One region of the Xanthobacter wiegelii genome, then DNA from elsewhere that is predicted to be linked to it. Evidence: predicted binding sites of a transcription regulator. Region 1 holds the regulator's gene; each other region holds the start of a gene.
The links. Region 1 encodes HrcA, which represses chaperone genes, less so after heat shock. Its sites were predicted from a motif close to GTTAGCACTCNCNNNNNGNGAGTGCTAAC; they were not measured.

Region 2: groES (co-chaperone GroES) is a predicted target of HrcA. The motif match lies at 5,217-5,245, and genes of this name have one in related genera.
Region 3: groES (co-chaperone GroES) is a predicted target of HrcA. The motif match lies at 2,611-2,639, and genes of this name have one in related genera.
Region 4: groES (co-chaperone GroES) is a predicted target of HrcA. The motif match lies at 2,158-2,186, and genes of this name have one in related genera.

What each region holds. Positions count from the first base shown of each region.
Region 1 covers NZ_CM195529.1:4,674,786-4,681,895, forward strand. The annotation lists gene hemW (radical SAM family heme chaperone HemW) at 1-903, opposite strand, end outside; gene rdgB (RdgB/HAM1 family non-canonical purine NTP pyrophosphatase) at 957-1,589, opposite strand; gene rph (ribonuclease PH) at 1,589-2,302, opposite strand; gene hrcA (heat-inducible transcriptional repressor HrcA) at 2,460-3,560, shown strand; gene grpE (nucleotide exchange factor GrpE) at 3,680-4,327, shown strand; gene V5F63_RS21860 (response regulator) at 4,358-4,780, opposite strand; gene efp (elongation factor P) at 4,925-5,494, opposite strand; gene epmA (EF-P lysine aminoacylase EpmA) at 5,683-6,756, shown strand; gene V5F63_RS21875 (hypothetical protein) at 6,796-6,969, shown strand; gene V5F63_RS21880 (STAS domain-containing protein) at 6,962-7,110, opposite strand, start outside.
Region 2 covers NZ_CM195529.1:2,376,119-2,383,228, forward strand. The annotation lists gene secF (protein translocase subunit SecF) at 1-260, shown strand, start outside; gene V5F63_RS10870 (Mth938-like domain-containing protein) at 271-651, shown strand; gene V5F63_RS10875 (phytoene/squalene synthase family protein) at 655-1,539, shown strand; gene tgt (tRNA guanosine(34) transglycosylase Tgt) at 1,626-2,780, opposite strand; gene queA (tRNA preQ1(34) S-adenosylmethionine ribosyltransferase-isomerase QueA) at 2,777-3,865, opposite strand; gene V5F63_RS10890 (exopolysaccharide biosynthesis protein) at 3,882-4,484, opposite strand; gene V5F63_RS10895 (usg protein) at 4,698-4,976, opposite strand; gene groES (co-chaperone GroES) at 5,373-5,687, shown strand; gene groL (chaperonin GroEL) at 5,796-7,110, shown strand, end outside.
Region 3 covers NZ_CM195529.1:511,557-518,666, forward strand. The annotation lists gene V5F63_RS02330 (protein adenylyltransferase SelO) at 1-207, shown strand, start outside; gene groL (chaperonin GroEL) at 559-2,205, opposite strand; gene groES (co-chaperone GroES) at 2,276-2,566, opposite strand; gene V5F63_RS02345 (hypothetical protein) at 2,886-3,440, shown strand; gene glsA (glutaminase A) at 3,510-4,505, opposite strand; gene V5F63_RS02355 (TonB-dependent siderophore receptor) at 4,977-7,019, shown strand; gene V5F63_RS02360 (PepSY-associated TM helix domain-containing protein) at 7,016-7,110, shown strand, end outside.
Region 4 covers NZ_CM195529.1:4,138,783-4,145,892, reverse strand. The annotation lists gene groL (chaperonin GroEL) at 51-1,679, opposite strand; gene groES (co-chaperone GroES) at 1,733-2,047, opposite strand; gene V5F63_RS19325 (Hsp20 family protein) at 2,381-2,848, shown strand; gene V5F63_RS19320 (hypothetical protein) at 3,601-4,080, opposite strand; gene V5F63_RS19315 (SDR family oxidoreductase) at 4,306-5,223, opposite strand; gene V5F63_RS19310 (DUF2306 domain-containing protein) at 5,351-6,178, opposite strand; gene V5F63_RS19305 (DUF2147 domain-containing protein) at 6,251-6,718, opposite strand; gene V5F63_RS19300 (AraC family transcriptional regulator) at 7,060-7,110, opposite strand, start outside.

The sequences.
Region 1 (7,110 bases):
CCACGCTTCGGGCGCGCGCTCGGTGAAGGTGGCCCGGCGGGTGCCGCCCACCTGCAGCCGGCCATGGGCCCCGGCGCCGATGCCGGCATAGGTGCCGTAACGCCAGTACACGAGATTGTGCCGTGCCTCGGCGCCGGGCCGGGCGTGGTTCGAGACCTCATAGGCCGGCAGGCCGGCTTGCGCCGTCACCTCCTGCGTCACATCCCATAGCGCGCGGGAGAGATCATCGTCGGGCAGAATGAGCTTGCCCGCGCCGTACAACCGCTCGAACGGCGTGCCGGGCTCGATGGTGAGCTGGTAGAGGGACAGGTGCTCGCAGCCTTCGGCGAGCGCGCGCCGCAGTTCCGCCGACCAGGCTTCGGGCGTCTGGCGCGGTCGGGCGTAGATGAGGTCAAAGGACACGCGATCGAAGGCGCGGCGGGCGATGGCCACGGCGGCCAGCGCCTCCGCCACCGAATGCATCCGCCCGAGGCCCTGAAGGTCTGCGTCGTCCAGCGCCTGAACGCCGAGCGAGACGCGATTGACGCCCGCCGCCCGGTAGCCCTGGAACCGCTCGGCCTCCACGGAGGTCGGGTTCGCCTCCAGCGTCACCTCCGCATCGGCGGTGAGCGGCCAAGCGTCGTCGATCGCCTCCAGAATGGCGGCGACCGTCGACGGCGCCATGAGCGAGGGCGTGCCACCGCCGAAGAAGACCGTCTCTGCCCTTCGCGGCCCCGACAAAGCCCGCATATGGGCGATCTCACGGCGGAAGGCCGCGATGTAGCGGGCCTCGTCCGGCGGCACGAGGCGGACATGGCTGTTGAAGTCGCAATAGGGACACTTGGCCTTACAGAAGGGCCAATGGATATAGACGCCGAAGCCGCCCGCCGTGTCCTCAATGCCGTCGACCCCCTGCCCCGCGATGGGGAGAGGGTGCGCAGGTGCGGGCACGGAGGGGGCCTGATCCAAGATCGCGCTCACCCCTTCAGGCACGCCTGCGAGAGCTTCAGGAAGGCGCGCGCGCGGTGGGAGAGGCCGAAGCCCTTGGGGGGCATGCCGTGCTTCTCGTCCGCCGTCATCTCGGCGAAGGTCTTCACATGGCCCTCGGGGAGGAACATGGGATCATAGCCGAAGCCCTTGGCTCCGCGCGGTGGCCACACGAGGGTGCCGTCCACGGTGCCCTCGAACTCCTCCAGATGCCCGTCCGGCCAGGCGATGCACAGCGCGGAAACGAAGCGAGCGTGGCGCTGCGCCGGCTCGGTGGCGCCGATCTTCTGCAGTTCGGCCTCCACCTTCTCCATCGCCATCTCGAAATCGCGCTCCGGACCGGCCCAGCGGGCGGTATGGATGCCCGGCGCGCCGCCGAGCGCGTCGATGACGAGGCCACTGTCGTCCGCGAAGGCCGGAAGCTGCGCCGCATTGGCCGCCGCAACCGCCTTGAGGCGGGCGTTGCCCTCGAAGGTGGTTTCGGTCTCCTCCGGCTCGGGCAGGCCGAGCTCGCCGGCGGAGACCGCCTCCACCCCGTGGGGCTCGAGCAGCATCTTCATCTCGATGAGCTTGCCGGGATTGTGGGTGGCCACCACCAGCCGGCCGGTGAGCTGGCGCGCCATCACCCGATCGCCAGCTTCTGGAGTGACACCAGCTGATCTACGCCGGATCGGGCCAGCGAGAGCAGCGAGAGCAGTTCCTCCTGGGTGAACGGCGTCTTTTCCGCCGTGCCCTGGATCTCCACGATGCCGCCGGTGCCGGTCATGACGAAATTGGCGTCGGTTTCAGCCACCGAATCCTCGGCATAGTCGAGGTCGAGCACGGGCGTGCCCTCATATATGCCGCAGGAGACCGCCGCCACATGCTGCTTGAGCGGCATTTCCTTGATCATGGAGCGGGATTTCATCCAGCTCAGGCAGTCGTGAAGCGCGATCCAGGCGCCGGTGATGGAGGCGGTGCGGGTGCCGCCATCGGCCTGGAGCACGTCGCAATCGATGGTGATCTGCTTCTCGCCCATCGCCACGAGGTCCGTCACCGAACGGAGCGAACGCCCGATCAGGCGCTGGATCTCCTGGGTGCGGCCGGACTGCTTGCCGGTGGTGGATTCGCGCCGGGTGCGGTCGTGGGTGGCGCGGGGCAGCATGGAATATTCCGCCGTCACCCAGCCGCGTCCCTGGCCTTTGAGCCACGGTGGCAGGCGCTCTTCCAGCGTCGCGGAGACGAGGACGTGGGTGTCGCCGAACTTCACGAGGCAGGAGCCTTCCGCGTGGCGCATCACGCCCCGTTCAAAGGACACCGCGCGCATCTCGTCCGGGGCGCGCTTGCTGGGGCGCATGATGGATACCTCTTTGTGCGTCATGGGCGCTCCTTTTAGAGCGCCGCGCGCCGGGAGGAAAGCAAGGGCCGCCACAGCCCATGCGCGGCGCTTGAACCCGACCCCGGCGAGGGACACATTAGAGCCAGAGAAATCCTTGGCTCCGAAGGCTGAACCCGTGGCGCTCGATCCGTTCCTGCCCCTCTCCACCGGCGGCCTCGCGCAGATCGACCAGCGTTCGCGCGAGATTTTCCGCCAGATCGTCGAGAGTTACCTCGCCACCGGCGAGCCGGTGGGCTCGCGCAACATCGCCCGCCTCATTCCCATGACGCTCTCGCCCGCCTCGGTCCGCAACGTGATGGCGGACCTGGAAGCGGCCGGGCTCATCTATGCCCCCCACACCAGCGCCGGGCGCCTGCCGACTGAACGCGGCCTGCGCTTCTTCGTGGATGCGCTGATGGAGGTGGGCGACGTCAACGAGCGCGACCGGGCCAATATCGAATCGCAGGTGCTGGCGGCCGCCCGCACCACCACGGTGGAAGGCGTGCTGCAGGAAGCGTCCGGATTGCTCTCCGGCCTCGCCCGTGGCGCTGGCGTCGTGACCGCCACGAAGACCGATCCGCGCCTGAAGCATGTGGAGTTCGTGCCGCTGGAGCCGGGGCGCGCCCTCGTGATCCTCGTTTCCGAGGATGGGCAGGTGGAGAACCGGGCGCTGGCGCTGCCGCCGGGCCTGCCCGTCTCCGCCCTCACCGAGGCGACCAATTTTCTCAACGCCCGCATCCGCGGCCGCACCCTTTCCGACGCCCGGCAGGAGATGGACAGCCTCCTGTCCGAGCTGAACCGCGACCTCGACGCCCTCACCGCCCGCGTGGTGGAGGCCGGGCTCGCCTCCTGGTCGGGCGACGAGCCGGGCGGACGCACCCTCATCGTGCGCGGGCAGGCGAAACTGTTGGAAGACCTGCGCGCGCTGGAGGATCTGGAGCGCATCCGCCTGCTGTTCGACGACCTCGAGACCAAGCGCGAAGTCTCAGAGCTGCTCGGCCGGGCGGAGGAGGCGCAGGCGCTGCGCATCTTCATCGGCTCGGAGAACCGGCTGTTCTCCCTCTCCGGCTCCTCCACCATCGTCGCCCCCTATCGCGACGGGCAGGGCCGGGTGGTGGGCGTTCTGGGCGTGATCGGCCCAACGCGGCTCAATTACGGCCGCATCGTTCCCATGGTGGACTTCACCGCCCGCCTCGTCAGCCGCGTATTGGGCGCGCCGGGGGCCGACGCGGCTTAGGGACAAGGATCACTACGACTTGATTTTTCCCCCCATCGCCCCGATATGCGCCGGGACAATTGGCCTTTGCCCGACGGTGTTGTGACCCGGGCAAATCTCAAGGCAGGGGAAGTGACCGGATGAGCGAGCAGAAGCGCACGCCCGAGACCGGCGGCGACGCAAGCGAAAACGGCGCCGCGCGGGGGACTGCACAGGTGAATGAGGCGACCGCCGAGGCGGAAGCGGGCGCCATGGCGGATGCCGCCCTGGGCGATCCGGCGGGCGACAAGGCGCGCCTGGAAGCGGAGATCGCGAGCCTCAAGGACAAGTTCCTGCGCGCCTTCGCCGAGGCGGAGAACGTGCGCCGCCGCGCCGACAAGGAAATCCAGGACGCCAAGACCTACGGCATCGCCTCCTTTGCCCGCGACGTGCTGAACGTGGCGGACGACCTCGCCCGGGCCCTTGGCTCGGTGGAGGCGGAGGCCAAGGCGACCGCCGAAGGCAATTTCAAGGCGCTGCTGGATGGGCTGGAGCTGACCGAACGCGGCCTCGTGAAGGCGCTGGAGAAGCACGGCATCCGCAAGATCGAGCCCAAGGGGGAGAAGTTCGACCCCAACCTGCATCAGGCCATGTTCGAGGTGCCCGACCCGAGCGTCCCGACCGGTACCGTGGTGCAGGTGGTGCAGGCCGGCTACGTCATCGGGGAGCGGGTGCTGCGTCCTGCCATGGTCGGTGTTGCACGCGGCGGACCGAAGGCCGAGCCCACGAAGGCCACAGGTGCGGCCTGAGGCCCTCGCCGGAATTCAGAGAGCTTCAGATCACATGTCGTTGGAGGCGGACACGTTCCGCCTCTCGCGCTGCCCGCCGCCGGGACCGCCGCCCGCCCCGATGAGGTCGGCGAGCGCGTCCGCAATCACGCGGCTGGTGTAGGGCTTGGCCACGCGCGGCGCATCGGCGAATTCCGCCGGCATGCGCACGCTGCCGGTATAGCCCGAGCAGAAAATGAAGGGGATGCCGCGTTCGGCGAGGATCGCCGCAGCCGGATAGACCGGCTCTCCGGCGAGGTTCACGTCGAGAATGGCGGCGTCGATCCGCTCGGACGTCGCGGCCGCAACGGCGGCGGAAAGGCTCGCAATCGGCCCGACCACGTTGTAGCCCAGCGACCGCAGATTGTCTTCGAGCCCCAGTGCCACGAGATACTCGTCCTCGACGACAAGTACCCGCCTTCCCGACAAGATCATTCTTCAACGCCCTGCTGACTGCATGTCCCAACAGGGACATGTTCGGGCTCAACAAACGGCCGGTGGAAAAGTTCCCAACGCTCGCGTTGAAGCTTGCCGAAAGGGAGGCGGGGCCCCCTTCCGGTCGAATTGCGGGTGCGAGGCTCAGTCCTTCGCGCGTTCGACGTAGGAAGCGTCGGCGGTCATGACGACGACGCGAGTTCCGGACGCGATGTGCGGCGGCACCATGGTGCGCACACCGTTGGAAAGCATGGCGGGCTTGTAGGACGAAGAGGCCGTCTGGCCCTTCACGGTCGGCTCGGTGTCCACGATCTCCAGCACCACGCGGGCCGGAAGCTCGATGGCGATCGGCACGCCATTATGGGTGGAGAGCATGCACTCCATGCCTTCCTGCAGATAAACCGCGGAATCGCCCATCACGTCCTTCGTCACCGTCACCTGATCGTAGGTTTCCGGGTTCATGAAGGTGTAGCCGTCGGAATCCTCGTAGAGGAAGGTATGCGGGCGGTCTTCCACGAAGGCGCGCTCCACCTGCTCGGTGGTGCGGTAGCGCTCGGAGATCTTCACGCCGTCGGAGATGCGGCGCATGTCGAGCTGCGTCACCGGCGTGCCCTTGCCGGGATGAATGTTCTCGGCGGTGAGCACCACATACAGCTTGTCGTCGATGTCGACCACGTTGCCCTTGCGCAGGGTGCTGGCAATAACCTTGACCACGTCGGCTCTTCCTTGACCTGATGCGCGGCACCCGCGCCGATTGGAAAATGGGGGACGGCGGCACCGTCTGGCTGGTTCGGCGCGCACCATAGCGATAATGGCGCGCAACGCCAGTCTTCACCCGCCTTTCCGGCCCCAGGGCCGGCGACGGGGCGCGTGCCGCCAGCGGCAGCGAGGATCCAAGCAGCATGACGGTACCCAGCGCCTCGCCCCCTCCGCCCTCGCCCGCCTGGTGGCGGCCCGACATCCACGCCGACCGCCGCCCCTTCCTCCTCGCGCGCGCCCGCGTCGCCTCCGCCGTGCGGGCCTTCTTCGCCGAGGACGGCTTCGTCGAGGTGGAGACACCCGTGCTGCAGGTCTCACCCGGCAACGAGACCCACCTCCACGCCTTTGGCACCGACCTCGTCGGCCCGGACGGAACGACGCGCCGGCTCTACCTGCGCACCTCGCCCGAGTTCGCCGCCAAGAAGCTGCTCGCCGCCGGCGAGCCGAGGATCTTCGAGTTCGCCCGTGTGTTCCGCAATCGCGAGCGGGGCATGGCGCACCATCCCGAATTCACCATGCTGGAGTGGTATCGCGCTGGCGCGCCCTATACGGCGATGATGGCGGATTGCGCGTCCCTCCTCGCCGGCGCCGCGCAGGCGGGCGGATTTGCGACCTTCCAGTATCGCGGCAAGTCCTGTGATCCGTTCGCCGCGCCGGAGCGCCTGACCCTGGTCGCGGCCTTTGATCGCCATGCTTCGATGGATCTTGAAGCCCTTTTGCCCGCCGCGGGCGAAGCGCCAGATGCCGCCCACTTCGCCCGTGCCGCGTCCGAGGCCGGCATCCGAACCGCGCCCGACGACACCTGGGCCGACGTGTTCGCGCGCGTGCTGGTGGAGAAGATCGAGCCGAACCTGGGCGTCGGTCGGCCCACCATCCTTACCGACTATCCGGTGAGCGAGGCGGCGCTGGCCCGGCCGAAGCCGGAGGACCCGCGCTTTGCCGAGCGGTTCGAGCTTTATTGCTGCGGGCTGGAACTGGCCAACGCCTTCGGCGAGCTGACGGACGCGGAGGAACAGCGCCGGCGCTTCGAGGCGGACATGGACGAGAAAGAGCGGCTCTATGGCGAACGCTATCCCCTCGACGAGGACTTCCTCGCGGCGCTGGCCCTGATGCCCCCGGCGAGCGGCTGCGCCCTCGGCTTCGACCGGCTCGCTTTGTTGGCGAGCGGGGCGCGGCGCATCGAGGACGTGCTGTGGGCCCCGGTGGCTCCCGCCTGACGGGAGGCGCTGCCCTGCCGTTCACCTTTCGGAATAAGCGTGCCAAAGCACCAGAACGATGACGGCGAACAGCGCAACCACGAAGATTACGGCAGCGACCAGTTCTCCGAGACTTGCGTGCTGGAGGCCAGCCAGATCAGCGAGGAAGCGCAGGAGGCCCAAAACGCCCTGCACCCCTCCCGCCCCCGCCATCGGGACCGTCCGCTCAGTTGATCTCGAACAGGGTCGAGAAACCGGAGATGTCGAACACCTCGCGGATCTGCGGCTGGAGCGAGGACAGCGCAAGCTTGCGCTTCGCCCCGCGCATGGCCTTGCCGGCGACGAGAAGCGCGCGCAGGCCGGAGGAGGACACGT
Region 2 (7,110 bases), 2.3 Mb from region 1:
ATTCCACCATCTTCGTTGCGGCCCCCATCCTCATCCATCTCGGCCTGCGCGCCTCCACGGTGAGCCTTCCCGCCAAGGAAGCCGATCCCGAGGTGAAGGAGCTGGACGAGCTGGTGAAGATGGAGGCGAAGGACGCCGCGGCCAGCGTTCCGCCTGAGGCCACGCCCGCAACCGGCGTTTCTTCCGCCAAGGGCAAGAATGGCAAGCCGACCGGCAAGCCGGGCGGCAAGTCCGGCCCCGCCCGTCCGGCCAAGGCCTGAGGCGCGGGTGGTGGCCGCCCCGGACGGCGCGCCCTTCCTGCCGCGACAGGTCGCCATAGACGGCTATGGCGACACTTTCTTCCACTTCGCCAGCATGTCCCACGCCGGCTCCATCCTGGCGCTGCCTTCGGGAATCCGGGGCTGGGCACCGATGCGCATGGCGGAGATCGATGCCGCCTCGCTCGCCCCCGTGGTCGCGGATGCGGGGGCCGTCGAACTGCTGCTCATCGGCACGGGCAAGGACCCCGCGCACCTGAAGGAGCCGCTGAAGCAGGTTCTGCGCGAGGCCGGCATCCGCTTCGAGCTGATGCCCACGCCCTCGGCCGCCGCCACCTACAACGTGCTCCTTGCCGAAGGCCGGCGGGTGGGCGCGGCGCTGATCGCGGTCTGAGCCATGAGCGAGACGGACGGGAAAGCGCTGGACGAAGCCTATGCCTATTGCGCCGCGCAGGTGCAGGCCCAGGACCGCGACCGTTTCCTCGCCGCCCTGTTCGCTCCGCAGGACAAGCGCAAGCACCTTCTCGCCCTTTATGCCTACAATCTCGATGTCGCCCGCGTGCGCGAGGTGGTGCGCGAGCCCCTGCCGGGTGAAGTGCGGCTTGCCTGGTGGCGGGAGGTGATCGAGGGGGAGGGCAGGGGCGATGTCTCCGGCCACCCCATCGCCGCAGCCTTGCTCGACACCATCACGCGCTTTCGCCTGCCGCGCCCGAGCCTGATCGCGATGGCGGATGCGCGAATCTTCGACCTTTACGACGATCCCATGCCTACGGTCGGCGACCTTGAGGGCTATGCGGGCGAGACCGCCTCGGCGCTGCTCCAGCTCTCTGCGCTCATCCTGCTGCCGGACGTAGGCCGGTCCGGCGATCTGGCGGGGCATGGCGGCGTCGCGATTGCCATGACGGGGCTGATGCGCGCCTTCCCCATCCATGCCGCGCGCGGGCAGTGCTACATCCCGCTCGATCTTCTGGCCCGCCATAGCGTCGGACGGGAAGAGGCGGTGTCGGGCACGGTCACGCCCGGCCTTTTGGCGGCGCTCGCGGAATTGCGGGAGACGGCGGCCCGCCATCTCTGGGAAGCCCGCGAGGCGGCCAGGCAGACCTATGCCGCCACCTCCATCGCCGCGCCCTTCCTGCCGCTGGCGCTGGTTGCGGGTGATCTCAAGGCCCTCGCCAAGGTCCGCGACCCGTTCCGCCAGCCCGCCGGCCTCTCGCCGTTCCGCCGGCAGTTTGCTCTGTGGTGGGCGGCCCAGCAGGCGGTGCGCGGACGGATCTGGTTCTAAGAGGCCGTCTCATCCCCTAACGGTGTCATGCCCCAGACGAGCCGGGCGATGACGGCTCATCAGGAAAGGTCGGGCAGCGCCCGCCCTCAGCCTTCCCACACCGGCAGATCGCCGCGCGCCCAGCCTTCCTTGGTCTGCGCCACATAGTCCGCATACCGCCCGGCGGCGATGGCGGCGCGGGCGCCGGCCATGAGCTGCTGGTAATAGTGAATGTTGGCCCACGAGATCAGCATGGCCCCCAGCATCTCCTCGCAGCGCACGAGGTGGTGGAGATAGGCGCGGGAATAGTCGCGCAGGGCCGGGCAGTCGCTCTCCTCGTCGAGCGGGCGGGGGTCTTCCGCGTGGCGGGCGTTCTTGAGGTTGATCCGGCCGAAGCGGGTGAAGGCCAAAGCGTGCCGGCCGGAGCGGGTGGGCATGACGCAGTCGAACATGTCGATGCCGCGCGCGACGCTCTCCAGAAGGTCGTCCGGCGTGCCGACGCCCATGAGATAGCGAGGCTTGTTCGTGGGGAGGTGCGGCGCCACCGTCTCGATCATGGCGAGCATCACCTCCTGCGGCTCGCCCACCGCGAGGCCGCCGATGGAATAGCCGGGGAAATCCATGTCAGCCAGCGCACGCGCCGATTCGACCCGCAGCGCCGGCACCGCGCCGCCCTGCACGATACCGAAGATGGCCCGCCCCTTGGGCTGCGTCTCGAACGCGCGCTTGGAGCGCTCTGCCCAGCGCAGCGAAAGCCGCATGGCGCGCTCCGCTTCCTCGTCGGTGCAGGGCAGGCGGACGCACTCGTCGAGCTGCATCTGGATGTCGGCACCGAGCAGGCCCTGGATCTCCACCGAGCGCTCCGGGCTCATCTCGTGATAGGCCCCGTCCACATGGGAGCGGAAGGTGACGCCCTGCTCGCTCATCTTGCGCAGGCTCGACAGGCTCATCACCTGGAAGCCGCCGGAATCGGTGAGGATCGGCCCGTCCCAGCGCATGAATGTGTGCAGGCCGCCGAGCTTCGCCACCCGTTCGGCACCGGGGCGCAGCATGAGGTGGTAGGTGTTGCCGAGCACGATGTCCGCGCCCGCCGCCCGCACCTGGTCGAAATAGAGCCCCTTCACCGTCGCGACGGTGCCCACCGGCATGAAGGCCGGCGTACGGATGCGCCCGCGCGGCGTCGAGACATAGCCGGTGCGGGCGGCGCCGTCGGTGGCGGAGAGGGTGAAGGAGAAGGTGTCGGCAGGCGTGTCGGGCGTCATGCGCCGCCTTGTGGCAGAAGCAGGCACGCATCGCCATAGGAATAGAAGCGGTAGTTTTCCGCGATCGCATGGGCATAGGCGCGCTTCTGCGCCTCATGGCCGATGAAGGCCGCCACCAGCATCACCAGCGTCGAGCGCGGGAGGTGGAAGTTGGTGAGCATTGCATCCACCGCGCGGAAGCGGTAGCCCGGGGTGATGAAGATGTCCGTCTCCCCCACGAAGGGGCGGATGGTGCCGTCTTCCCCCGCCGCGCTCTCGATGAGGCGGGTGGAGGTGGAGCCGATGGTGAGGATGCGCCCGCCCTTGGCCTTCACGGCATTAAGAGCATCCGCCGTCTCGCGCGACACCTCGCCCCATTCGGCGTGCATCGTGTGGCCCGACGTGTCCTCCGCCTTCACCGGCAGGAAGGTGCCGGGGCCCACATGCAGCGTCACCTTGTGCAAGGTCGCCCCGGCGGCGGCCATGCGGGCGAGGAGGTCGGGCGTGAAATGGAGGCTCGCGGTCGGCGCCGCCACGGAGCCGGCGACGCGGGCGAACAGGGTCTGGTAGTCGTCCTTGTCCCGCGCGTCCTCGTGACGGCGGGCGGCGATGTAGGGCGGGATGGGCATGTGCCCCACCGCCGCCACCGCCTCGTCCAGCACATCGCCGGCGAGATCGAAGGCGAGGACGATGGAGCCGTCCTCTTCCTTGCCCGCCACGGTCGCGTCGAGCGTGCCGAGGAGGCAGGCGCCGCCCTCGCCGCCGAAGCGGATTCGGTCGCCGACGCGCAGGCGCTTGCCTGGCTTGGCGAAGGCGCGCCAGCGGTCGGGCGCGAGGCGCTTGATGAGGGTTGCCTCCACCGCCACGTCCGAGCCGCCCTCGCGCGAGCGCACGCCTTCCAGCGCGGCGGGGATGACGCGGGTGTCGTTCACCACCACCGCATCGCCGGGGCGCAGGAAATCCGGCAGGTCGCGGACGCTGCGGTCCTCCAGCTCTCGCGCGGCGCCGGGGCGGACGACGAGCATCCGCGCCGTGTCGCGCGGCTCGGCGGGGCGCAGGGCGATCCGGGCCTCGGGGAGGTGGAAATCGAAGGCGTCAACACGCATGGGATGGGCAGGGGTTTCAGAAGATGGCGATGGCGCCCTGGTAGATGGCCCAACTCATCAGCGCTGTCACCATCAGGCCGAGGATCGTGGCGCCGAAGCCGGCGAGAATGACGAGGCCGTCCCGCTCCACGAGCCCGAGGCCGAAGATGCAGATGGCAAATCCCGGCGGCAGATTGCCGAGGAACGGGATAGGCAGGATCAGGATGAAGCCGAGCACCACCACCGTCGCCCCCACCAGCCGTCGGGCCGTCGGTCCGGCGAATTGCTCGAAGCGGGGACGCGAGATGCGCTCGAACCGTTCGATCCACGGCCGCGAGCGGGTGACGATCGATTCCAGCATGGCGCGGGAAAAGGTACGGCGGGCAATCCCCTCCGGCAGCCACAATTCCTGCCGGCCCAGCATCATCTGCAGGCCGATCAGTCCCAGGATGATGCCGCATACCACCGGGATGCCCGGCGGCATGGGGATGCAGTTGGGGATGCCGAAAATCAGGAAAAGGATGCCGAAAGCCCGGTTTCGCAGCGCGTTGACCAGATCGCCGATGGCGACGTGATCCTGTTCCTGCGCGGCAAGCACAGCTGCCAGGAGCTCGGAGGTGCGGGGAGTGCGATGGTCCAAGGCGCCCTCATGGATTGGACGCTTCAGCTATAACCGGAAAACGGCGGTGGCAGGGCACGGCCCTCGAAAACTGCCGCAGCGTTAGCGTGGCCGGCCCGGATGGAGCCGACATGCACGCCCCACCCCCGCGGGGACGTGCATGTGCTGTCCGCCCATGGGGACCATAAAAGACGACAGACCGATAGGCAAAGCCCCTGCCGGGCCTCCGACCTCTCAGTTCAGCAGGAACATGCCGTCCACGGACCTCAGCTCCGCCGGCTTGATGAGGCCGGAATGGGCGACCCGGACCGAATGCAGCCGCCCCTCGATTTCGCGCTGCCAGAACTCCAGAAACTTGTTCAGCTCCGGAAAGCGCGGGCAGAGATCGTACTCCTGCCAGAGGAAGGTCTGGAGCAAGTTGGGATGGTCGGGCAGGCGGTAGAGGATCTCGGCCGTGGCGAGGCCGTAGCCTTCCATCTGCAGGACGAAGTCACGCGACACCTTGGAAACCATGGGTCACACCTCCAATCCGCGGCCCCGCTGCCATCGAAAAGGGAAGGGGCGGGACCGGACACCTCATTGTCGGCTACAGACTTTGCCAACGCCAAGGCTAAAGAATGGTTTCCGTCTGCAAAAACAATGATCTAGCAGCCTTCGGCCGGGACTGCTGACAGCCGTCGCGCGGATGGCGGGCGTGACGGAGCGGCGGACCTGGAGGCGGCCCACTCGCTGAAAGCCCGCAGAATATCGACTGCTGGCACTCAGTTCCCGAGAGTGCCAAATTTTTTGCGCGGACCCCTTGCGGCTCGGATTTGCCGCCCTTAGATCGCGGTCGGGCCGGGTGGAGGGGTTCCCGGCGCCTTCAAAACAGGCAACCCCGATGGACAACATCGAACCGGAGGTTTCCCAATGGGTTTCCGTCCCCTGCACGACCGCGTGGTCGTCAAGCGCATCGAGGCCGAGCAGAAGTCGGCCGGCGGCATCATCATTCCCGACACCGCCAAGGAGAAGCCGCAGCAGGGCGAAGTCGTCGCGGTCGGTCCCGGCGCCCGGAACGAGAAGGGCGAGCTGGTGGCGCTCGACGTGAAGGCTGGCGACATCGTGCTGTTCGGCAAGTGGTCCGGCACCGAAGTGAAGATCGACGGCCAGGATCTCCTCATCATGAAGGAGAGCGACATCCTCGGCGTCATCGAGAACGCGGCCGGCGCCCAAAAGGCGGCCTGATCTCAGGCAGCCCGAATTTTCGGTCGCAGGATCGAGGCAGCCCGAGGCGCCCGGTCCCGCGGCATTCGCCATCCCATTCAATCGTCCCAATCTGAAGGAGCACGCCCCATGGCTGCCAAGGACGTAAAATTCTCCGTAGACGCGCGTGACAAGGTTCTGCGCGGCGTCGACATCCTCGCCAATGCCGTCAAGGTCACCCTCGGTCCCAAGGGCCGCAACGTGGTGATCGAGAAGAGCTTCGGCGCCCCCCGCATCACCAAGGACGGTGTGTCGGTGGCCAAGGAGATCGAGCTCGAGGACAAGTTCGAGAACCTCGGCGCGCAGCTCGTGCGTGAGGTCGCCTCCAAGACCAACGATCTCGCCGGCGACGGCACCACCACCGCGACCGTGCTGGCCCAGGCCATCGTGAAGGAAGGCGCCAAGGCGGTTGCCGCCGGCATGAATCCGATGGACCTGAAGCGCGGCGTCGATCTCGCCGTCGAGGCCATCGTCAAGGATCTCGCCGCCAACTCGCGCAAGGTGACCTCCAACGACGAGATCGCCCAGGTCGGCACCATCTCCGCCAACGGCGACGCCGAGGTCGGCAAGTTCCTCGCCGAGGCGATGAAGAAGGTCGGCAACGAGGGTGTCATCACCGTCGAGGAAGCCAAGACCGCCGAGACCGAGCTGGATGTCGTGGAAGGCATGCAGTTCGACCGCGGCTATCTCTCTCCGTACTTCATTACCAATGCGGAGAAGATGCGCGTTGAGTTCGAGGAGCCCTACATCCTCATCAACGAGAAGAAGCTCGCCGGCCTGCAGGAGCTGCTGCCCGTGCTCGAGGCGGTGGTGCAGTCGGCCCGTCCGCTGCTCATCATCGCCGAGGACGTGGAAGGCGAGGCTCTCGCCACCCTCGTGGTGAACAAGCTGCGCGGCGGCCTCAAGGTCGCGGCCGTGAAGGCCCCCGGCTTCGGTGATCGCCGCAAGGCCATGCTGCAGGACATCGCGATCCTGACCGGCGGCACCGTGATCTCCGAGGAAGTCGGCATCAAGCTCGACAGCGTCAACCTCTCCATGCTCGGCCGCGCCAAGAAGGTGGTGATCGAGAAGGAGAACACCACGATCGTCGACGGCGCCGGCGAGAAGGCCGACATCGAGGCCCGCATCGCCCAGATCCGCGCGCAGATCGAGACCACCACCTCTGACTATGACCGCGAGAAGGCCCAGGAGCGCCTCGCCAAGCTCGCCGGCGGCGTCGCCGTGGTGCGCGTTGGCGGCTCGACCGAGGTAGAGGTCAAGGAGAAGAAGGACCGCGTTGACGACGCCCTGCACGCCACCCGCGCCGCGGTGGAAGAAGGCATCGTCCCCGGCGGTGGCGTCGCCCTGCTGCGTTCCATCAAGGCCCTTGAAAACCTGACGGTCGACAACGCCGATCAGAAGACCG
Region 3 (7,110 bases), 1.1 Mb from region 1:
GGGATGGATGCGGTGAACCCGCTTTTCATCCCCCGCAACCATCTGGTGGAAGAGGTCATCGCCGCCGCCATCGAACGCGGCGACCTCGGTCCCTTCGAGCGGCTGAACACGGTGCTGGCGCGGCCCTATGCGGAGCAGCCCGACTTCGCCGCCTATGCGGAGCTGCCGCCGTCCATGGAGGGGTACCGCACGTTCTGCGGGACGTGAGGGGCCTCTCTCCGCGTTGAACGGCTAAGCCCCCTCTCCCGCAAGGGGAGAGGGGAGCATGGCCCGATGCGGCAGACTTTGCCGCTGGACCCCGGCTCGGCGCTCCGCCTGCGCCGTCACCTGTCCGGGGCACAGAACCCACATGGCCGTCGTCCTCCGACTTGATCGGAGGACCCAAGGCGCCGTTTGCCCCCCCCTTGGGCCGCCCGCTCCGGCGGAGGGATGGACCCTCCGATCAAGTCGGAGGGCGACGCCGGAAAAGAAGGGCGACGCAGAGACAAATGCGCGGCCCAAAAGAAAAGGGCGCAGCCGAAGCCGCGCCCTTTCCCAATTCCCGGATGGGAGGATGGATCAGAAGTCCATGCCACCCATGCCACCCATGCCGCCGCCGGGCATGGAGGGCATGCCGCTATCGCGCTTGGGCAGCTCGGCGACGAGCGCCTCGGTGGTGACGATCAGGGCCGCGATGGAGGCGGCGTCCTGGAGGGCGGTGCGCACGACCTTGGCCGGATCGACGATGCCGGAGGCGATCATGTCCACATACTCTTCCGTCTGGGCGTTGAAGCCGAAGGACGGATCGTTGGACTCCTGCACCTTGCCCACCACGATGGAGCCTTCCACGCCGGAATTCTCGGCGATCTGGCGGATGGGGGCCTCGAGGGCGCGCAGGACGATCTTGATGCCAGCCTTGATGTCGGCGTTGTCGGAGGTGACCTTCTCCACCGCCGCCTTGGCGCGGAGCAGGGCGACACCGCCGCCGGGGACGATGCCCTCTTCCACCGCGGCGCGGGTGGCGTTGAGCGCGTCGTCAACGCGGTCCTTCTTCTCCTTCACCTCGACCTCGGTCGAGCCGCCGACGCGGATCACCGCGACGCCGCCCGCGAGCTTGGCCAGACGCTCCTGGAGCTTCTCGCGGTCGTAGTCCGAGGTGGTCTCCTCGATCTGCGCCTTGATCTGGTTCACGCGGGCCTCGATGTCGGCCTTCTCGCCGACGCCGTCCACGATGGTGGTCTTTTCCTTCTCGAGGATGACCTTCTTGGCGCGGCCGAGCTGGGCGATGGTGACGTTCTCGAGCTTGATGCCGAGGTCCTCGGAGATCACGGTGCCGCCGGTGAGGATGGCGATATCCTCAAGCATCGCCTTGCGGCGATCGCCGAAGCCGGGAGCCTTCACGGCCGCGACCTTCAGGCCGCCGCGCAGCTTGTTGACCACGAGGGTGGCCAGCGCCTCGCCTTCCACGTCCTCGGCGATGATGACGAGGGGACGGCCGGTCTGCACCACGGCCTCGAGGACCGGCAGGATCGGCTGGAGGCCGGAGAGCTTCTTGTCGAAGATCAGCAGGAAGGGCTCTTCCAGGTCGGCGATCATCTTCTCCGCGTTCGTGATGAAGTAGGGAGAGAGATAGCCACGGTCGAACTGCATGCCTTCGACCACTTCGAGCTCGGTCTCGGCGGTCTTGGCTTCCTCGACGGTGATGACGCCTTCGTTGCCCACGCGCTGCATGGCGCCGGCGATCATCTCGCCGATGGAGGCATCGCCGTTGGCGGAGATGGTGCCGACCTGCGCGACTTCCGCGGAGGAAGAGACCTTCTTGGCGCGGCCCTTGATGTCGGCGATGGCGGCGGCGACGGCGAGGTCGATGCCGCGCTTCAGGTCCATCGGGTTCATGCCGGCGGCAACCGCCTTGGCGCCTTCCTTCACGATGGCCTGGGCCAGCACGGTCGCGGTGGTGGTGCCGTCGCCGGCGAGATCGTTGGTCTTGGAGGCGACCTCACGCACGAGCTGCGCGCCGAGGTTCTCGAACTTGTCCTCAAGCTCGATCTCCTTCGCCACCGACACACCGTCCTTGGTGATGCGGGGGGCGCCGAAGCTCTTCTCGATGACGACGTTGCGGCCCTTGGGGCCGAGGGTCACCTTCACCGCGTTGGCGAGGATGTCGACACCGCGCAGCAGCTTCTCGCGCGCGTCGGAGGAGAACTTTACTTCTTTGGCAGCCATAACGGCCTCCTTGTGATTCTGTTTCGGTGGACCGGCTCAGAAGCGCGGACGACACATCACTTGGCCAAGCTCACTTGGCGATGACGCCGAGGATGTCGCTTTCCTTCATGATGAGCAGGTCCTGGCCGTCGATCTTGACCTCGGTGCCGGACCACTTGCCGAACAGCACGCGGTCGCCGGCCTGAACGTCGAGGGGGACGAGCTTGCCGCTCTCGTCACGGGCGCCGGCGCCCACCGCGATCACCTCGCCCTCCTGGGGCTTTTCCTTGGCGGTGTCGGGGATGATGATGCCGCCGGCGGTCTTCTGCTCGGCTTCGATGCGCTTGACGACCACGCGGTCGTGCAGAGGACGGAAGGACATGGGTCGTTACCTCTTTCGGGGGAGCGCGAGCCTTGGCCCGCCGTTCTGGCACTCCCGGATGAAGAGTGCCAAGCTCGTCGCGGAGATAAGGGCGCGTCCCCCCCGCGTCAAGGCGCGGTGCAGCAATTGGCAGGCTAGCAAAGCGGTAACGAGCCGTGGGATAAGCTCATCGGGAGCTGGGGCTTGACGGCGGATGGTGGCGGATGCGGACGGCATCGACGCCGACGACGCAAGCCTTTATGGTCGGGGCGACTATGGTCAGGCGACTGTCTGGGTGGTCGCATTCTTGTTCCAGGCGGCGGGAGGCCTCGGAAAGCACATGACGAAGATGGTTGCGGAATCCAAGTCTGCTTTATCCAGGCCTGCTTTCGGGCGTTCTGCTTTCGGGCGTTCTGTTTTCGGGCGGCAGCGCGCCGCCCTCGCCGGCGCCGCCCTTACGGTGCTCGCGCTGGGCCTCGCCGGCTGCGAAACCACGCCACCCGCGCCGCCGCCGCCCGCGCGCCCGGTCTATACCAGCCCGATCCCGCCGGACCGCCTCGTCGGCCGCTGGGGCCTCGCCGCCTACCACCGTCCGGACGACGCCACCCGCACCGAGGCGCAGGCCAAGTCCTCCTGCGGCAACCAGCCCTATGTCATTACCGCCGGCACCAATGGCGGCGTGATGATGTATCTCGCCGATGACAACAAGCTGACCGAACTGGTCTCCAAGCAGGTGGGCAACGGCCCGGTCTATATCGGCCCGCCCGATGACCCGGCCGGCGGCGAGCGCGACCGTCAGGTGGTGCGCTTCGACAACAACATCCTGGTGCTGCGCTTCGTCGATCCGGAAGTGGCCAAGCGCTACGGCACCATGGTGTACGTGCGCTGCGCGTGAGGGGAGGGCGCCCGCCGCCCCTTTACAGTCTGACGCTCAGCGCCCCAGGGCGCCAAGGTTACGCTCTGCTCAGCGCCCGAGGGCGCTGAGCACGGCCGACCCCCGGTTGGTGGGGTCGAAGACGTGCAGGCCCAGTTCCTCGGCCAGTTCCCGGAAGGCGGCGATGCCGCGCACGGAATTGCCCCGCGCATCGAGCCGGGGTGAATAGGTGGCGATGCCGAGCTGCCGGTTGACCACCCCGAGGATGCCGCCGCCCACGCCGCTCTTGGCCGGCACGCCCACGTCGAAGGCCCAGTTGCCAGCGAAATTGTACATCCCGCAGGTGAACATCACGGCGAGGGTCGAGCGCACCGCATCCACCGCGAACACCGTCGTGCCGGTGAGCGGATCCGCGCCGATGTTGGCGAGCGTCGCGCCCATGCGGGCGAGGTCGCCGGCCGTCACCAATATGGAGCACTGCCGGAAATAGAGGTCCAGCGTCGCATCCACGTCGGCGGTGAGCGCGCCGACGCTGGCGAGCAGATGCGCGATGCCGCGATTGCGGTGGGCCGTCTCGGCCTCGGAGCGGAACACCGCCTCGTCCACCGCGAGCCGCCGCCCCGCCGCCGCCGAGAAGCGATCCAGCACGAAATCCAGCGCCGCGTCGCCGAGCTGCTCCACCAGCAGCCCCGAGACGGTGATGGCCCCGGCATTCACCATGGGGTTGAAGGGTCGGTTGGTTTCGGCGTCGAAGACGATGGCGTTGAAGGCGTCCCCGGAGGGCTCCACGCCGACGCGGGAGAGCACCTTGTCCCGCCCGGCCACCTCAAGGGCGAGACAGAAGGCAAATGCCTTGGAAATCGACTGGATGGTGAACGCCACGCCGGCATCCCCGACCGCGACCACCTCGCCCGTCACCGAGACTGCGGCGATGCCGAAGCGGTCGGGATCCACCAGCGCCAGTTCCGGGATGTAATCGGCGAGCGCGCCGGAGGTGTCGGCGCGGCTGCGCTCAAAAGTATGCCGCACCACCGTCTCCAGCCCGGAGCCGGCCGGCTCGGCGGAAGCCGCATGCGTCGGGCTCAAATCCATCCTCTTCCCCCTTGCGGTCCAGCGGATGCCGACCGCGATCGCGGACCCTGTGTCGCACCGTGCTGGCGACGAGCCAAGCACAAGACGAGCCAAGCAGGAGACGTGCCATGGCGCGCGATCGCGTCCGCGCAGACGGTTGCGCCGTAAGGAGAAACCGGCCTCGAATGGAATTAGTCTATTTCAAATTCTGGAATGCATCAGAACAGTTATCGTTTTGAATAAATCTAATATTTCCCGCCACGCTCCACCGCATATTGCCCGTAAGGTAGGGGGTTAATAAAACCGAGCTTAGTAGTCTTAATTGTGTCGAGCCCCGCGATGCCCGTCTTTACATGTGTTTCCAATGTCCGACATCGCCCGGGGAAGAGTTCGTCTGCTGGCGCAGGCCGGCCTCGTCTGGCGGCACGACGGTTCTCGACGCTTGCGCTGACGGCCGGATCACTGCTGGCGACCTCGGCGCTGGTCATGCCCTTGGCTTCCGGTGCGGCGCGGGCGCAGGAGGCCGAACCCTCCGTCGCGCTGCCCACAGTGAACGTGGAGGGCGTGGCCGAGACCGCCTGGGGTCCGGTGGACGGCTATGTGGCGACCCGCTCCGCCGCCGGCACCAAGACCGATACGCCGCTGATCGAGACGCCGCGCTCCATCTCCGTCGTCACCCGGCAGGAGATGGACGACCGCGCGGTGCAGAACGTGATCGACGCGGTCTCCTACACGGCGGGCGTCGTCACCGGCGCCTATGGCTATGACCCGCGCTTCGACGACATCTATCTGCGCGGCTTCTCGGTGACCTCCCGCGGCGACTTCCTCAACGGCCTGTCCCAGGGCTCCGGCAATTTCGCCTACTGGCGCACCGAGACCTACGGGCTGGAGCGCATCGACGTCATCAAGGGCCCGGCGAGCGTGCTCTACGGGCAGACGGTGCCGGGCGGCCTCATCAACCGCATCTCCAAGATGCCGGTCGAGACGCCCTTCGCCGAGGTGGAGGGGCAGATCGGCGCGCCGGGCTGGTATCAGGCCGGCTTCGACGTGGGCGGAAAGGCGACGCAGGACGGCAACGTCCTCTACCGCCTCACCGGCGTCGCGCGCGCCGCGGACGGGCCCATCGACTACACCACCAACAACGAGCTGTTCCTGGCGCCGGCTATCACCTTCAAGGACGACAGCACCCGCCTCACGGTGCTGGCCAACATCCTCGATATCCGGCTGCCATCAAGCATCTATTACTACCAGACGCCGACGCTGCTCACGAAGATTCCCATCGGCACCACCTACAACGCCCTGAAGCAGACGCAGGAGCAGGTCGGGTACATCCTCGACCACGACTTCAACGATGTCTTCAGCGCGCACCAGAACGTGCGCTACGGCCATATCGAGAACCACAGCTTCTGGGCGTTCCCCACCGGCGTGCAGAACGGGCCGCTGGTGGAGATTTCCGCCAGCAACTACCGCGAGATTCTCGACACCTTCCAGGCCGACAATCAGGTGACGGCGAAGTTCGCCACCGGCGGGTTCAACCACAAGGTCATCGGCGGGGTCGACTTCCTCCTCGCCGAATCCACCTATTGGTACGACACCGGCTACAACACGGTGCCGATCAACCTGCTCAACGCCAACGTGCCGAACCTCGTGGTCATGCCGCCCAACACGATCGCGTCGGGCGGCGCGCTGTCGCAGGTGGGGCTCTATGCGCAGGATCAGGTGTCGTTCGGCAACGGATGGCACTTCACCCTGGGTGGCCGGCAGGACTTCGCCACCACCGACCAGAGCTATGCCGGCCTCACCACCGCCTCGCGCGATGACAGCGCCTTCACCTGGCAGGCCGGCCTGCTTTACGAATTCGCCAACGGCGTCTCGCCTTATGTGAGCTACGCCACGTCCTTCCTGCCCTCTCTCAACGTGGACGCCAACGGCCAGCTGCTGCAGCCTTCCACCGGCGAGCAGTATGAGGTGGGCATCAAGTTCCAGCCCAAGGGCGGCCGCAGCTTCTTCACCCTCGCCGCCTACCAGATCACCCAGAACAATTATGCGGTGCCCGACCCGAACACCTTCGTCTACAGCGCGGTGGGCGACGTGCGGGTGCGCGGCTTCGAGGCGGAGGCGCTGGTGGAGATGGCCGAGGGCCTCGACCTCACCGCAGCCTACACCTTCACCCAAGGCACCATCATCGACAGCGCCAACATCGCGACCATTGGCAAGACGCCCATCAACATGCCGTCCAACGTGGCCTCGCTCTGGCTCAAATACACGTTCCAGGACGGCCCGTGGAAGGGCTTCGGCCTCGGCGCGGGCATCCGCTACGTGGGTGGGTTCTGGTCCAGCAACGACAACGTCTACCAGAACCCCGCCCAGTTCCCGGTGGATGCGGCGCTCTATTACGCGAAGGACAATTGGAGCCTGCAGCTCAATGGCAAGAACGTCTTCGGCCAGGAGCAGGCGCTCCTGAACGAGGGCTACTGGTACTGGCAGCAGGGGCGGACCGTGATGGCCACGGCCAAGGTCCGCTGGTGAGCCGGCCCGCACGGCCCGCCGCCGCCCGCCGGTTCAGCCTGCGGCCGGCGCTGGTGTGGGCGCACCGCATCCTCGGCCTGTCCACCGCGCT
Region 4 (7,110 bases), 540 kb from region 1:
GCGTGGTTGGGCTGGCAGCGAGGCCCGGATCACCTCCGGGCCCCGCCTCGTTAGAAATCCATGCCCGCGCCGGCGGGAACGGCGGGGGCCGCTTCCTTCTTCGGCTTCTCGGCGACCAGAGCCTCGGTGGTGATCAGCAGCGAAGCGACCGACGCGGCATCCTGAAGCGCCGTGCGCACGACCTTCGCCGGGTCGATCACGCCATTGGCGACGAGATCCTCGTAGGTGCCGGTCGCCGCGTTGTAGCCCCAGTTGTAGTCGTCCTTCTCCAGCAGCTTGCCGACGATCACCGAGCCATCCTCGCCGGCATTGCTGGCGATCTGCCGTGCCGGCGTCTGAATGGCGCGGCGGACGATGGCGACGCCGGCCTTCTGGTCTTCATTGGCCGGCTCAACGGAATCGATCGCCTTCAGCGCGCGCAGCAGGGCGACGCCGCCGCCCGGCAGGATGCCTTCCTCGACCGCCGCGCGGGTGGCGTGCAGCGCGTCGTCCACGCGGTCCTTCTTCTCCTTGACCTCGACCTCGGTCGCGCCGCCGACGCGGATCACCGCGACGCCGCCCGCGAGCTTGGCCAGGCGCTCCTGCAGCTTCTCGCGGTCGTAGTCCGAGGTGGTCTCCTCGATCTGCGCCTTGATCTGCGAGGTGCGGCCCTCGATCTCCTCCTTCGACCCCGCTCCGTCGACGATGGTGGTGGTCTCCCTCTCGATCACCACCTTCTTGGCACGGCCGAGCTGGGCGAGGGTGACGTTCTCCAGCTTGATGCCGAGGTCCTCGGAGATCACCTGGCCGGCGGTGAGGATGGCAATGTCCTCGAGCATGGCCTTGCGGCGATCGCCGAAGCCGGGCGCCTTCACCGCCGCGACCTTGAGGCCGCCGCGCAGCTTGTTCACCACGAGGGTGGCCAGGGCCTCGCCCTCGACGTCCTCGGCGATGATCAGCAGCGGCTTGGAGGTCTGCACCACCGATTCCAGGAGCGGCAGCATGGCCTGCAAACCGGACAGCTTCTTCTCATGGATCAGGATGTACGGATCCTCGAGCTCGACCCGCATCTTCTCGGTGTTCGTCACGAAATACGGCGAGACATAGCCGCGGTCGAACTGCATGCCTTCGACCACCTCAAGTTCGGTGGCGGCGGTCTTGGCTTCCTCGACGGTGATCACGCCTTCATTGCCGACCTTCTGCATCGCCTCGGCGAGGAAACGGCCGATCTCGGTGTCGCCATTCGCGGAGATGGTGCCGACCTGGGCGATCTCGTCGTTGCGCGTCACCTTGCGCGCACGGGTCTTGAGATCCGCCACTACGGCGTCCACCGCGAGGTCGATGCCGCGCTTGAGGTCCATCGGGTTCATGCCGGCGGCTACCGCCTTGGAGCCTTCCTTGACGATGGCCTGGGCCAGCACGGTGGCGGTGGTGGTGCCGTCGCCGGCGAGGTCGTTGGTCTTCGAGGCCACTTCGCGCACCATCTGCGCACCCATGTTCTCGAACTTGTCCTCGAGCTCGATCTCCTTGGCGACGGTGACTCCGTCCTTTGTGATGCGGGGAGCGCCGAAGCTCTTCTCGATGACGACATTGCGGCCCTTCGGGCCGAGCGTCACCTTCACCGCATTGGCAAGCGTGTCCACGCCGCGCAGCATCTTCTCGCGCGCCTCGGACGAGAACTTCACTTCCTTGGCAGCCATGATCCTGTCCTCCTTCCTGGATTGCTATGGCTCACGATCTCAAGGGATACCGGTCAGGCAGCTTTCCTGGCCGTCTCGCTCCGTTCGATCACGCCGAGAATGTCGCTCTCCTTCATGATGAGCAGCTCCTCGCCGTCGATTTTCACCTCGGTGCCGGACCACTTGCCGAACAGCACGCGGTCGCCGGACTTCACGTCGAGCGGCACCAGCTTGCCGGCCTCGTCGCGCGCGCCGGGCCCGGCGGCAACGACCTCGCCCTCCTGGGGCTTTTCCTTGGCGGTGTCAGGAATGATGATGCCGCCGGCCGTCTTCTCGAGGGCCTCGATGCGGCGCACGACGACACGGTCGTGCAGCGGGCGGAAATGCATGCAGATCCTCCTGGTGCAGGGCAGCGATGTCATGAACTCGGCGCCTGGGCACACGAGCGGCATGGAGCTAGGAAGGTCGCGTTTCTCGTTCAAGAGGGTACGGGAAAATTTTTGTCACTCGGCGACCTTGAGTGCCAATGAGCTGAAAACAATAGCGAATATCGAACCGGGCTGACGCGGTGGGAGGTGGACGAGAATTTTTACCCCCCTCTTGAACGAGATTTTTTCGCTCCCCAGATCGCTTGTTGCCGGGGCCTGAAAGGACCGGCGCATGGCGCCCGTGGCAAGGCTGCGGGCGGCTTGTGCCCATGTTGCTCAGTGGAGGATGTGGCTATGAGAACCTTCGACTTTGCTCCCTGTTATCGTTCCACCGTCGGCTTCGACCGGCTTTTCGATCTCATCGATACTGCGGCGGCCCCGCGTCCGGACTGGCCGCCCTACAATATCGAGAAGACCGGCGAGGACGCCTACCGGATTTCCATGGCCGTTGCCGGCTTCCGTCCCGACGAGGTCGAGCTCACGCAGCAGGCAAATACGCTGGTCGTCACTGGCAAGAAGACGGCGGACGCAAACAACCGCCAGATGCTGCACAAGGGCATCGCCTTCCGCAATTTCACGCAGACTTTCAATCTCGCCGACTATGTGAAGGTGTCCGGAGCAACGCTCCAGGACGGCCTGCTGTCGGTCGATCTCGTGCGCGAGGTGCCGGAACGGCTGAAGCCGCGCCGCATCGAGATCGCGTCCGCAGGCCTGCCGGCCGAGAGCAATGTCAGGCAGATCGAGCAGGCCAGGGCGGCCTGATTTTTCCCGCCCAAAGAGCCTGCATCCCGCCTCCCGGAATTCGCCGGGAGGCGGGCCTGTGGAGGATTGGAGATGCTGCACGAAATAAATGTAAGCACCGGGATTCTTCCAACTCGCGTGCCATGGGGCGACCCGCGCTCGCCGGGAGAGGTCCTGGCCGACCCAACCATGAGCACGGGGTCAAAGCGGGCACTCCTCGCGTCATGGGCCTCGGATCGGTATGCCGTCCCGAACCGGCCGGACCTTCGCCGCCCGGAGACAGGAAAGATCCTGGTCCTCTCCGACATACTCGAGGCGCTGCAAGCTCTGGACGAGGTGACCGATCTTCAGCAGATAGCGCCGCACCGAAGCTCCCGCCCATCCTCTGAAGGGACCGGTGCTGCCGGCATGTAAGGTCAGAACGTTCCGGATGGCAGCTCGCTTTGGCTGGAGCCGGTGCCTGTCCGTAGTTGCTTATCGCGTGTCTTGGTCTGCCCGCCTGAAAAGTGGTCCTCCCTGAAGAAGGCTTTTTGAGCCTTTGAGGTCGTTTGTCGAGCGGCGTTCCCGATTTCATCGCGGCGGTGGCCGCTATCGCGCGTCATCCACCCGCGGGTAGCAACCGCTCAAATCGAAGCTTTGAAAAGCTGAAGAGCGGGGAGGCTTTGCTCCACCCGTACTGCCAACCACTAGTTGGTTTGGCGCGCTGACGTGGATGAAAGTGAGAACTACGTCTTCGCTGCAGCTCTCTAGGATGCGAACGCCAATTTGACGGATCACGACTGGCGTAGGGCCCAGTTCGAATCTCTCTCGCTCCGCCATTTCAGTCCCAAACCGGGCACGCCGAGCTTAGCCGATTTCCCTCCCGAGACGGCAGCCAGCTTTCTGAGCAGGTCTCCCTTCGATCCGATGATGCGGACGTCCTTCGCTCCGACCTCCACGCGCTGAGCCAAGGCGCGCAAATGATCGCGGCGGTAGCCGCCGCCTTCGATGCGCATGCGCTTGCGGGCAATGTCGGCGAAGCGCGCGACCATAGCGGGGGTGACGGCGTCTTCGCCCGAGGTCGCGAGAGAGGTTTGCGCGCGAGCTGCATCGGCCTCCGCCTGGTTACGGATCGCCTTCAGCCCGTCGATGCGCTCCTTCAGCGCCGGATCGGTGATGTCGGCGGCGCCGGCGTCGGCGTCATAGAGCCGATCGAGCAGGTCGACCGGCAAAATGACGTCTGCGCCCGCCGGCAGGCCGTCGAGCGGCTCCATGGTGCGGTGCCGATGATCGCCGCGGTGATCAACGCCTCGACCGCGCGAAGACTTGCCTCGGTACAGTCGGGCGCCACCGTTCGCGTCTTGAACGAGGCCCTGGGTACTGGAGGTGGCGCTGAATCACGTGATCCCGATCGTGCCCGTCCGTTGCCGACGGCCTCATCGCAGCGAACGGCTCGGGGCGCGACGTCGACATGGCCGCCGGAGCGCCAGGCACGATCTTCAGCCGAACCTCACGCCGGCAAGAGCCTCGGACAGTTCCCAGAGCCTCCCGGCAACGGCTGCATCGAGCGCCTGCGGGGGAGGCGCTTCTTCGACGGGATAGCCGCGTGTTCCCCACAGGCGATCGGGTCCATAATGCGCCCCGTCCCGGGCTGCCGGGTCACTGGCGGCAAACAGCGTCGGCAAGGCGCCCTGCGCCGCGGGCTGGAACAGCAGGCGGAAGGCCCGGCGCAAAAGATAGACACTGGGGGTGGGACCGCCGGGCGTGTTGAACAGAAGATCGGTGCGCGAGAGCCCCGGGTGCGCCGCCAGGCTCTGCACGCCCCAACCAGCGACCTTGCTGCGCCGGCTTAGCTCGAACGCGAACATGATGCAGGCCAGCTTCGACTGGGCGTAGACGTGAAAGGCGCGGTAGCTGCGCTGCGCCTGCAGGTCGTCGAAATCGATCGCTCCCCGGCGCGCCGCGATGCTGCCCACGGTGACGACGCGCGGCTGGCGCCCCTTCCTCAGCAGCGGCAGCAGCTGCGCGGTGAGCGCGAAATGGCTGAGATAATTGGTGCCGAACTGCAGCTCGAAGCCGTCGCGCGTCTCGCGCCGCTGCGGAGGGGTCATGACGCCGGCATTGTTGATCAGCAGGTCGAGGCTGTCCTGCTCGCCCGCGAGCCGGGCGGCGAAGCTGGCGACTGAGGCGAGGCTGGCGAGGTCGACCTCGCCGAACCGCACCTGCGCCCCGGGAACCGCCTGCCGGATCGCGGCCAAGGCCGCCGCCCCCTTGGCCGGGTTGCGCCCGGCGACCACCACGCGGGCGCCGGCGCGGGCGAGGGCCAGCGCGTCCTCATAGCCGAGCCCGCCCGTGCCGGTGACGAGGGCCGAGCGGCCATGCTGGGGGGGAATGTCCCGGGTGGTCCAACGTGTCATGGTCGATCCTTGCTGGTTCGGGAGAGCCGGCGGCGGTCGGGTCGGCGCAGAGTGCCTGCGGTGCGCCGAACTGCCATGCCGGAACGCGCAGAAAACGTGCCTATTTCTCCAAATGGGGAAGGCGCGGTCAGGAGAGGGCGTCGAGGATTCGTGGCGCCCAGGCGCGGGCGGTGAAGGTTGCCGTCATCACCCCGATCAGCACGGTCGCGAGCAGCAGCAGCGCGATGGCTGCCCTGTTGGCCAAGGCGCTCCGAGGGGCGCCGCGCATGCGCAGGACGATCTCGGCGACGGCAAGGTTGGGGAGGTAGAAGAAGAACACCATGACCGCATCGAACCAGCCGGAGAAATCGGCCCCACGGCCCAGGCTGCCGAACAGCAGGAACCAGAGGCCGTATTCCATCCGGTAGAGCCACGAGCCGATGGTCAGCGCGAACAGGCGGATCGCCCAGGCCCGGTGCTGCGCCAGGCGCCGGGCGCGGGCATGGGCGTAGGTGAGGGCGGCGCACAGCACCATCAGCGCGCCATAGAGGCCGAAGCCGACATCCATCAGGGGGCCGCCGATCGTGCCGCTGGTGAGGATGAAGCCGAGGCCCCCCAGCCCCGCCGCGCCGGCCGAGACGACATAGAGACGGCCAAGCCAACGGTGGAGGGCGGGCGCGGCCCGCCGCACCGGGCCGATCAGCTGGATCGGCCCGAGCAGCAGCAGCACGCCGCCGGTGAAGAAATGCGCGCCGATGGCGAGCGTCGCCAGTGGCGTGCCGGCATCATAGAGACCCGGCAGCGCCCGGTTCCAGCGCTCGCCCATGCCGGCGGCGAGCGCGCCACCGAAGAAGACGACGATGTAGGTGGCGAAGATCGCGCCGCTGATCCAGCTCACCGCGATGAGCGCGCCGGCGCTCCAGCGCCGCGCAGTACCGAGACGGTCGGGCGACAGGTTCTGATGGGCTGAATTCATGGGCACTGCGCTTGCAAAGAGAGCCAAGGAGAGGCGAGACCCTTGCCTCGGCGAAGGGCCTCGGGCCGGGCGTCACCGCACCCGGCGGAAGACGATGGTCTGGCCGAGCAGCGGCGCGCCCATATAGGCCCGCACCTCCATTTTCTCTCCCACCAGCTCGGCCTGCACCGACATGGTGCGCCCGGTGAGGCCGCTGTAGAAATTGCCGTCTTCCCAGCGGCGGTCGCGCGCGTCCCAGGTGAGATTGGAGACGAAGACGATGCCTTCCAGCGAGCGTCCGCGCAGGGCGGGATCGGGATTGAGCGTGTCCTTCTTGAAGGTGGTGCCGTCGGCCTCCATCAGTTGCCGGCCATAGAGCATGCGGGCGGCATAGCTGCCGCCGGCATCGAACATTTCCAGCTTGATGGCGCCGTTCTCGGCCTCCCAGACACCGACGATCTGGTCCGGCGCGGCGGCCTGCGCGGCGGCTTCGACAGCGGCGAGGGCGAGGGCCGCGGCGGCGGCGGCGGCCAGCAGGCGTCCCTTGAAGGCATTGGACATGACGGTCTCCTGTGGAGAGAGGGGGCGCGGGCGACGATCGACAGCACGTCGCCTCGGCGTGGGAATGGCCGGGCCCGGCGTCCATGCGCCGCGAGCGTGCCCGGTGGCGCGCCGCCTCTCCTCCGCGAGAGGCCGGCGGCGATGGGCGGCCATCGAGGCGGGACGCTACCTGTCGGCCGCCCCGGGATGAATGCCGGAACGCGCAAAAAATCTGCCCGATCCTCCAAACGCCCCGGCGGGAGGGCGGCTGGCGCGTTGTCGGCCCGATTCAAAAGAAAGCCCCGCCGCCAGGCCACGGAGGGCTGACGACGGGGCGTTTTCGGCGCGAAGCGGCGCGGTCTTCAGGCGGCCGGGGCGGCCGGGCCCATCGGGGACACCGGACCGGTCGGCAT